One region of the Nocardioides yefusunii genome, then DNA from elsewhere that is predicted to be linked to it. Evidence: predicted binding sites of a transcription regulator. Region 1 holds the regulator's gene; the other holds the start of a gene.
What was found. The regulator LexA, encoded in region 1, represses DNA repair genes until DNA is damaged. The targets are predictions, from matches to a motif close to TCGAACANNTGTTCGA.
Positions count from the first base shown of each region.

Region 2: a site for LexA is predicted at 2,475-2,490, ahead of EOV43_RS09940 (DUF6504 family protein). Genes of this name have one in related genera too.

Region 1 covers NZ_CP034929.1:2,757,792-2,762,206, reverse strand. The annotation lists gene secD (protein translocase subunit SecD) at 1-179, shown strand, start outside; gene EOV43_RS12615 (ATP-dependent DNA helicase) at 321-2,273, shown strand; gene lexA (transcriptional repressor LexA) at 2,344-3,060, opposite strand; gene EOV43_RS12605 (GNAT family N-acetyltransferase) at 3,166-3,957, opposite strand; gene EOV43_RS12600 (LysM peptidoglycan-binding domain-containing protein) at 4,290-4,415, shown strand, end outside.
Region 2 covers NZ_CP034929.1:2,196,603-2,201,017, forward strand. The annotation lists gene EOV43_RS09930 (DNA polymerase III subunit alpha) at 1-1,491, opposite strand, end outside; gene EOV43_RS09935 (SAV_6107 family HEPN domain-containing protein) at 1,484-1,933, opposite strand; gene EOV43_RS09940 (DUF6504 family protein) at 2,006-2,419, opposite strand; gene EOV43_RS09945 (hypothetical protein) at 2,651-3,115, opposite strand; gene EOV43_RS09950 (ArsC/Spx/MgsR family protein) at 3,274-3,633, shown strand; gene EOV43_RS09955 (phytoene desaturase family protein) at 3,678-4,415, shown strand, end outside.

The DNA.
Region 1 (4,415 bases):
GTGACTCGCTGCAGGACTTCGCGATCGCCCTCCTCGTGGGTCTGATCGTCGGCACCTACTCCTCGGTGTTCACCGCGACACCGCTGGTGGCGATGTTCCAGAAGAAGTCGCCGCTGTCGAAGACGCTGGAGATCGACGAGATCGCGATCCAGCGCGACGAGTCCGGCGCGGTCGTCTGAGACGCCCACCTGAGCTCTCGCGGCTCTCCGCACCACGTCCTGCGCGGGCGGTCCCTCTCCGGGGCCGCCCGTGCGGCGTTCCCGGGTTCTTCCGATGTCGGTGCCCCTGACTAGAGTGCCGGGGTGCCTGAGACGTCGTCCGTGAGTGAGCTCCTCTCCGAAGCCGTCGAGGCGCTCGGAGGTTCGACCCGCGACGGCCAGGTCCAGATGGCCGAGGCCGTGGGCCGGGCGATGGCCGACCAGGAGCACCTGGTGGTGCAGGCCGGCACCGGTACCGGAAAGTCGCTGGCCTACTTGGTCCCGAGCCTGCTGCACGAGGAGCGTGTGGTCGTGGCGACCGCGACGCTCGCGCTGCAGCACCAACTGGTCGAACGCGACATTCCGCGTCTGGTGGAGGCGGTCAAAGACAAGGGTCTCGACACCTCCTACGCCGTGCTCAAGGGCCGTTCCAACTACGCGTGCCTGCACCGCGTCCGCGAGGGTGTCCCCGACGACCAGGGGATGCTGATCGACGTCCCGCAGGGCTCGATGGGCGCGGAGGTCCTCGAGCTGCGTGCGTGGGTCGAGGAGCAGGCCGAGTCGATGGGCCCCGGCGACCGCGACCACGCGCCGCGTCACACCGACCGGGTGTGGCGTCAGGTCAGCGTCAACCACCGCGAGTGCCTGGGGGCCACCAAGTGCACCTTCGCCGAGGAGTGCTTCGCCGAGCGGGCCAAGAAGAAGGCCGCGGAGTCGCACCTCGTCATCACCAACCACTCCCTCCTCGCGATCGACGCGATCGAGGGCGTCCCGATGATCCCCGACTACGACACCGTCGTCATCGACGAGGCCCACGAGCTGGTCGCGCGGGTGACGCAGGCTGCCACCGACGAACTCACCGTGGGTGACGTCGAGCGAGCGGCGCGTCGTGCTCAGAAGCACGTCCCGGACCGGGGCAAGAACTCCGGAGCTGCCGACGACCTCGCCGACGCCGCCTCCGGACTGGCCGACGCGCTGGCCGCGACCATGCCGGGCCGGGTCGAGGAGATGGGGGAGCAACTCCATGACGCCCTGGAGATGGTGCGTGACGCTGCCCGCGCCCTGATCTCCGCCTTCGGCAAGGACGAGGGCGACGCCGACGCCGGCAAGGTCCAGGCCAAGGGCATGGCGCAGGACGTGTTCGCGACCGCCGAACGTCTGGCCAACAGCTCCGACGCCGACGTCATCTGGGTCTCCGAGGCCCGCGAACGCATCCCGGCGAGGATCGCAGTGGCTCCGCTGCAGGTGTGGGCCCAGATGCGTGAGGGGCTGCTGACGGAGAAGTCGGTGGTCTTCGCCTCCGCCACGCTCAAGCTCGGCGGCGACTTCAACTCCGTGGCGGGCTCGCTGGGCCTGCGTCCCACCGAATGCGTGGACGCCCCCGGCGAGCTGGGGGAGGGGGCGCTCCCGTGGCGCGGCCTCGACGTCGGTTCGCCGTTCGACTACGGCAAGCAGGGCATCCTCTACGTCGCCAAGCACCTCCCGCAGCCCGGCCGTGACGGTCTGGCGGAGAAGCACCTCGACGAGATCTGTGAACTGATCGACGCCGCTGAGGGACGCACCCTCGGGCTCTTCTCCTCCCGTCGGGCCGCGGACCAGGCCGCCGAGGCGGTTCGCAAGCGTCTGCCGCACCTGACGACGTTGGCCCAGGGCGAGGCCCAGTTGCCCGAACTGACCAAGCAGTTCGTCGAGGACCCGCACACCAACCTGTTCGGCACGCTGTCGCTGTGGCAGGGCATCGACGTCCCGGGCGACTCGCTCTCGTTGGTCATCATCGACCGGATCCCGTTCCCGCGTCCCGACGACCCGCTGATGTCGGCGCGTCAACGGGCGGCCGACAAGGCCGGCGGCAACGGTTTCATGCAGGTGGCCGCGACGCATGCGGCGCTGCTGCTCGCCCAGGGCGTGGGCCGTCTGATCCGCACCACCAGCGACCGTGGTGTGGTGGCGATCCTCGACCCGCGGATCGCCACGGCTCGCTACGGCAGTTTCCTGAAGGCGTCGTTGCCGCCGATGTGGCCCACCAACGACCCGCGCATCGTGCGTCAGGCGTTGGGGCGTCTTGCCCAGGGCTGATCCGTGCCGTGTTTCTGAATGCAGAAGGGCCCCGCCGTGAGGCGGGGCCCTTCTCATGTTCGTGGGTGGGTCAGATGCTGCGCAGTACTGCGGTGACCTTGCCGAGGATCGTGGCGTGGGTACCGTCGATCGGCTCGTAGGCATCGTTGTGCGGCATCAGCCAGACGTGTCCGTCTCGACGCTGGAACGTCTTGACGGTGGCCTCGCCGTCGATCATCGCGGCCACGATGTCGCCGTTGTCGGCGTCGGGCTGACGACGAACCACGACGTAGTCGCCGTGGCAGATGGCGGCGTCGATCATCGAGTCTCCGGAGACCTCGAGCATGTAGAGCTCGCCCTCGCCGACCAGCTGCCTCGGCAGTGGGAAGACGTCCTCGACGCGCTGCTCGGCCAGTATCGGTCCGCCTGCCGCGATGCGACCCACGACCGGGACGTTCACCGCTGCGGGCTGTGCGTTGCCGAGGTCGGTGGGGTCGAAGGTCTCGTCGTCAGTGCGCGCGGCCGTCAGCGTCTCGGGCAGAACCACCTGCAGTGCGCGCGGCCGGTTGGGGTCGCGACGCAGGTAGCCCTTCTCCTCGAGGGTGCGGAGCTGGTGCGAGACGCTGCTCGAGCTGGTCAGGCCCACGGCCTTGCCTATCTCGCGCATGCTCGGCGGGTAGCCGGCCTCTTCGATGGCGGCCTGGATGGTGGTGAGCACCAGGTGCTGGCGCGGCGTGAGGTCGCTGGGGACCGACCCTCCGCTCCGCAGCGCGACAACATTGTTGTCGCTGGACTGCGACTTGGGCATCGGATCCTCCTGAGCCTGGCGTGGACGTTGGTCCAACGCTAGTGGCTCAGGGCACTCGTTTTCAAACAGGTGTTCGAATTGGACACCGCGGCGCGCGCCCGCGGATCAGCGGTGCGGCTTCCAGACCCACGTGACCACGTCGAACTGGGTGCGGAACCCCAACTCCAGGTAGGTCGCGTAGGTGGCGTGGTTCGCGACGATCGTTGCGGTGTTCGAGCCGGTGCTCGCGGCGCGGTTCATCATCGTCGCGGCCAGGGCACGTTCGAGGCCGCGGCCTCGGGCAGGCGGGAGCACGGTGATGTTGGCGAGCATGACGCTGTCGCCGCGGGCGTGCATCGTGCCGGCGCCGAGCGTCATCCCGTTGAGGAGGCTGCGCGCCAGGAAGTAGTGGTTCGTCTCGGGGTCGAGCGTCTCGAGGATGTCGAGGTGCTCGTCGGCGAGGTCCTCGGCGTGTCCGAAGTTGTTGAAGATCGCGGTGGTGACGGGTGCGACCTGGTCGGGCCAGACGATGTCGATGAAGACGTCGTGCGGGGTGCAGGGGTCGACCGGGTTGCGCAGGCTGGCGTGCATGGCGGGGTACTCGTGGGCGCGGAGTCCGGCCTGGGCGAGGGTCGACTCCAGAGTGGGGGTGGTGGTCGAGGGGGTGGTGATCCACTGGAAGGGGTGCCCGCGCTCGACGAAGGGGGCGATGAGTTCGGTGACGCGCTCGGCTGCCTGTGCATCGGGGATGTGCGCGTCTGCGATGACGTTGACCGCGACGAGGGGCAGAGGTGCCCAGAAGGCCGTGGCGTCAGGGGCGTCGAGCCGCTGCAGGACGGCAGAGCGCGACAACCTCCGCTGGAGGGTCGAGAAGTCTCCCTCGACGGTGTCCTGTGGGGTCGTCAGCACGTGGCGCATGTGGCACACGTTAGGCAGGGGGCGGGGCACCTGCATCCCGGAAAGTGGTGACGTTCCTGCTGGTGGAACAGGTGGGGGTGCGTGGGCGACGCCATGGCGTCCGGGACGACTCCAATCGAACATTTGCTCGAACAAATGCTTGATCCGTTCGAACAGGTGTTCTATCGTCGGCATCGCGCTCGATTCGAACACCTGATCGAACGCTTCGGCGTGGTGGGCTCCGAGTTGGGGATCCAAAGATGTCGGAGCGGGCAACTAGACAACGGAGTGAGCGTCCGGCGCACGGCCGGATCGACCAGTGAAGAACTGGCCGCCACTTCCAGGAGGTCCCCATGAGCAGTGTCGTCATCGAGTTCCCCGGCGCTCCGGCCGCCTCGTCGCGTGTGCGTGCTCAGGGTGGCGTGGTTGATCCGGCTCGGCCTGCGCCCCGCGGTGGCGTCCGTCTGACGCGACGGGGG
Region 2 (4,415 bases), 560 kb from region 1:
GGCAGCACCGACGTCACGCACTGCGTGCCGGACCCGGTAGGTCTCTGCCATCGAGACGCAGACGCACCGTTCGGCGCCGAAGCGCTGCAGCACGGCGTCGTAGATCTCGCCCCTGCGGGCGGACTCGACGTCAATGTCGATGTCGGGCAGTGAACGTCGCAGCGGAGAGAGGAAGCGTTCCATCAGCAACCCGTGCCGTAGAGGGTCGACGCCGGAGATCCCGAGCAGGTAGTTGACCAGGCTCCCTGCGCCCGAGCCACGGGCCGCTGCCCTGATCCCGAGCCCCCGCACGAGGTCGGTGACCTCGTCGACGGCCAGGAAGTAGGAGGCGTACCCGAGGCGGGCGATGACGTCGAGCTCGTCGTGGAGTCGCTTCCAGATCCGTTGCCGGGGTGACTGGCCGTAGCGCCAGCCGACGGCTGCCTCGCAGCGTGCCCGGAGCTGGGCGTCGGCGGGGCTCTCCCCCGCGACCGGCATCGGAGTGAGCCCGTCACGGCGCACCAGCTCGAACTCGGGGAAGTGGACGCTGCCGATGCCGAGGTCGTCGCGCAGGTCGAGGGCGCAACCTTCCGCCACGGCGCGGGTCCGGTCCAGCAGTGCGGAGGCACCGTCTTCGTCTCCGGCGGCACGGCAGATCTCCTCGGCCACCCGACGCATCTCGGCTCCGGACTTGAGGTTGCCCTCCGCGTTGGTGCGCTCGACGGTGCGACGGTCCAACGGGACCAGACGGCGGGCCGCGTCGAGGACGTCGACGACGAGGGCGTCGTCGCGGTCAGCGAACCGCACCGCGTTGCTCAGCACGGTGGAGGCACCCACGCTGCCGGCGAACCGGGCAGTGCGTCCGGCGTGGACGGTGCTGGTGAGAGACCACCCCCGGCCCCAGTCGAACTGCCTGCCGCCGCTGAGGTGGGAGACCAGTTCAAGATGAAGGCGTTCCCCCGGAACAAAGGACCTCCACTCCGCCCACTCCCGCAGGGCCTGGGACTCACTCCCCCGGGCGACGGCGTCACCGATCCCGGACCACGGACCCAGCAACACCTCGAGGTGCCCGTCACCGAGGTGCTGGGCGAGAACGTCGCGGGTCGCCACCGGGCGACCACGTTCGCTGCCCAGATGCGCCGCGGAGACCATCCGACACAGCGCCGCCCATCCCTGCCTGCCACGAGCCAGGAAGACCGCACGGGTGTGGTGCTCAGTACGGGCGGCGCCTCCCCGCACCGGGGAGCGGCGGGTCGCGGAGGACTCGTCGCGGCGCTGAGGAGGGGTGAGACCGAGGTCGACGGCAAGGTCGACTCCGAGCACCGGGGCGATCCCGACACGTTGGGCCGCGCGGGCGAACTTCACGGCGCCGTAGGTGCCGTCGCGGTCAGTGAGAGCAAGCAGGTCCATGCCGTGCTCGGCTGCGCGCTCGGCGAGACGTTGCGGCGTGGAGGCTCCGTAGCGCAGGGAGTGCCCCGAGGCGACGTGGAGGTGAACGAAGGAATCACGCACGGGCGCCGCCCTGCGCCGCCAGGCCATGGGGAAGCGCAGCGTGCGGGACCACGCCGAGGGCCTCTTCGACGAGGACAAGGAACCGATCCGACTCCGCCACCAGCGCCTCCGCCTCGAGAGTGGTGACGGCCCGCTCGGAGCCCGCCTCGGCCGCAGCACGCTTCGACGCACCAGACGCGTAGAAGGCAGCCCAGGGAGCGAACTCCGGCACGCACCGGGCCAGCAGCACCCAGACGTTGCGCGGACGACGACGCACCGCCCCGGGCACCTCGCGGACCGCGACCAGTGCCGCAGCCGCGTGCAGCGCACTGACGTGGGCGGCCGCATATCGCTCGGCGGCCGAGGACGCCTCGACGGCCTCGGCGAGCAACTCGGCCGCACGACGGAGATGGGTGTGGACCGAGGCAGGGAGCATCGGCATGGGCATCGTGAGTGTCGTCATCGTCTTCCCCTCCGGACGGGACAGATCTGGCTGGTGCGGGTTGGGCTGGGCTCGGTCAAGGCATGGTCGGGGTCAGTCCGAGCAGGAGACGAGCTGCCAGCGGCCTGCTGCGTGGTCGTGGGCGAGGTCGAAGACGCCGGCCCGGACCACCCGGCGTTCACCGGTGCCGATCTCGGGACGACGGGCCTCGACCCGCCAGACCTCGCGTTCGCGCAGCAGGTCGGCGAACGCCTCTGCTGGACCGCGCTGTTCAGCCGGGGCACTCGCAACGCCCGGAGCCGTCCGCCCGTTGACGACTTCGGTCCCCGCCACGGCTCGGGCGCGGTCGCTGCGCCACCACTCCCCGGTCTCGATCCAGTGCGCGAGTACGTCACGCACCTGCCAGAGCTGGCCACGCCACAGGAACTGGGCGGGCTCGGGCTGGGCAGGACGACCCTGACGCCCCTCCTCGGTCCGCACCTCGACCTGGTCGTCGTAACGCCTCATGACGCCTCCTGAGCACTTGAGCGACGATCCCGCGGGGCACCCCCGGGAGATCGATTCGAACATTTGTTCGAACTGCTTTCAAGGTAGGAGTGCCCTCCGACATCTTTGGTTCGCACCGCCACCGGCGACCCCCAGTCCCCCCGGCGAGCCCAGGGAAATGCAACGACGCCCGGCCTCCCACCAAGGAGACCGGGCGTCGCGAAGACGTCGACCGTGAGGTCGGAGCGAGGCTCAGACCTCGCGCAACCAGCCGAGGGTGCGCGGGTGCAGCAGCAGGACCAGCAGGCCCAGGCAGAGCGCGATCATCACGCCGGAGAGCACCTCGAAGAGCACCGGGATGCCACTGGCGATGCAGAGCACCGCAAGGAACGCGCCGAAGAGTGCCACGGCCGCGAGACCGATCTGGCCCCACCGGAAACCACCGGCGAAGAAGACCGCGAAGACCGCCACCAGCATCAGCAGCACCACGTAGGAGGTGACCACCACCGGAACGAACCCGGGGACCTCCAGATTGGCCTCGACCGCCTCGATGCCGCCCTCGCGCAGGATCGCGCGGGCACTGCGGTTGCCCTCCGCCCAAGCGAGCACGAGGTCGTCACGCATGATCCACACGAGCAGCGTGACCACACCGGCCGCTGCACTCAGGACCCAGGTGGCGGCCAGTGCACCGCGCACCGTGGACGGACGTTCGATCATCGAGCAACTCCTCCGACAACGGGCCACGACGCGGTGTCGGGCCCGCCGCCTACGGTACCGGCGCTGTGGTGCCGAGTCCGGAATCGGCACCCGGCAACCCGGTGCCGAGTCCGGTTCGTCCCCCCGGGCGCCGCCGGAGCACCTCCTACACTCCCCTCATGGAGATCTGGCTCAACCCTGCCTGCAGCAAGTGCCGTACCGCTCGTTCCGCGCTCGACGAGGCCGGCGTGGAGTACACCGTGCGGCGCTACCTCGAGGAGCCGCCCACCGCCGAGGAACTCGGCGCCGTCGTCGACCGCCTCGGAGTCGAACCGTGGCACGTGGCCCGCCCGAAGGAGACGAAGGAGGCCGGAATCACCCTGCCCAAGGACGCCGATCACCGCCAGGAATGGCTGGAAGCCCTCGTGGTGAACCCCCGTGCGATCCAGCGTCCGCTCATCACTGCCGACGACGGCACCACCGTGGTCGGACGCGACGAGGAGTCCCTGACCCGGGTGATCGAGGCCCAGCAGAGCTGATCCCGAGTCGGCCCCGACCCCCTCGGCTCGTTAACCTCAGTGGCATGCGAGTCGTGGTGGTCGGTGGCGGTTTCGGCGGCATGGCCGCGGCCGCCCGTCTGGCGAAGATGGGGCACCAGGTCACCCTGGTGGAACGTTCGACGTCCCTGGGCGGAGCGCTCGGGCGGATCGAGGTCGAGGGCCACATCTTCGACACCGGCCCCACCCACACCCTGCTGCCCGCCGTCGTGCGTGACCTGTTCCGCAAGTCGGGCCGTCCCCTCGAACGCGAGACCGAACTGGTCCCCCTCGACGTCGTGCGTGAACACCGGTTCGCCGACGGCACCCGCCTGCGTCTGACCGGCGGCTCCCGGGCTGCCCAGAAGGCTGAGTTCGAGACGCTGGCCCCCGGTCTGGGCGATGCTTGGGTGAAGCTCGTCGACCCCTACGGCACTGTCTGGGAACGACTGCGTCGGGACTGGATCGAGCGCCCCTGGAACCCCGACCTGGCACACCCCGAAACCACGCGTCTGCTCGCCGAGCGCGCCACGCTTGCCGCCCACCTGGAGCGAGCTCTCCCCGACGCCCGCGCCCGTCTGGTCGCGGCGCACCCGCACACCGTCGACGGACACGACCTGACGCGGGTGCCGGTGTGGGCCGGCATGCACTCCTACCTGGAGCAGAACTTCGGCGTCTGGACGGTCCCCGGCGGCTTGGGTGCGCTCGGTGACCTGATGGGGTCGCGGATGAAGACCCGCAAGGTCGAGGTCCTCACCGACACCGCCGTGCTCGACGTCGTCGTG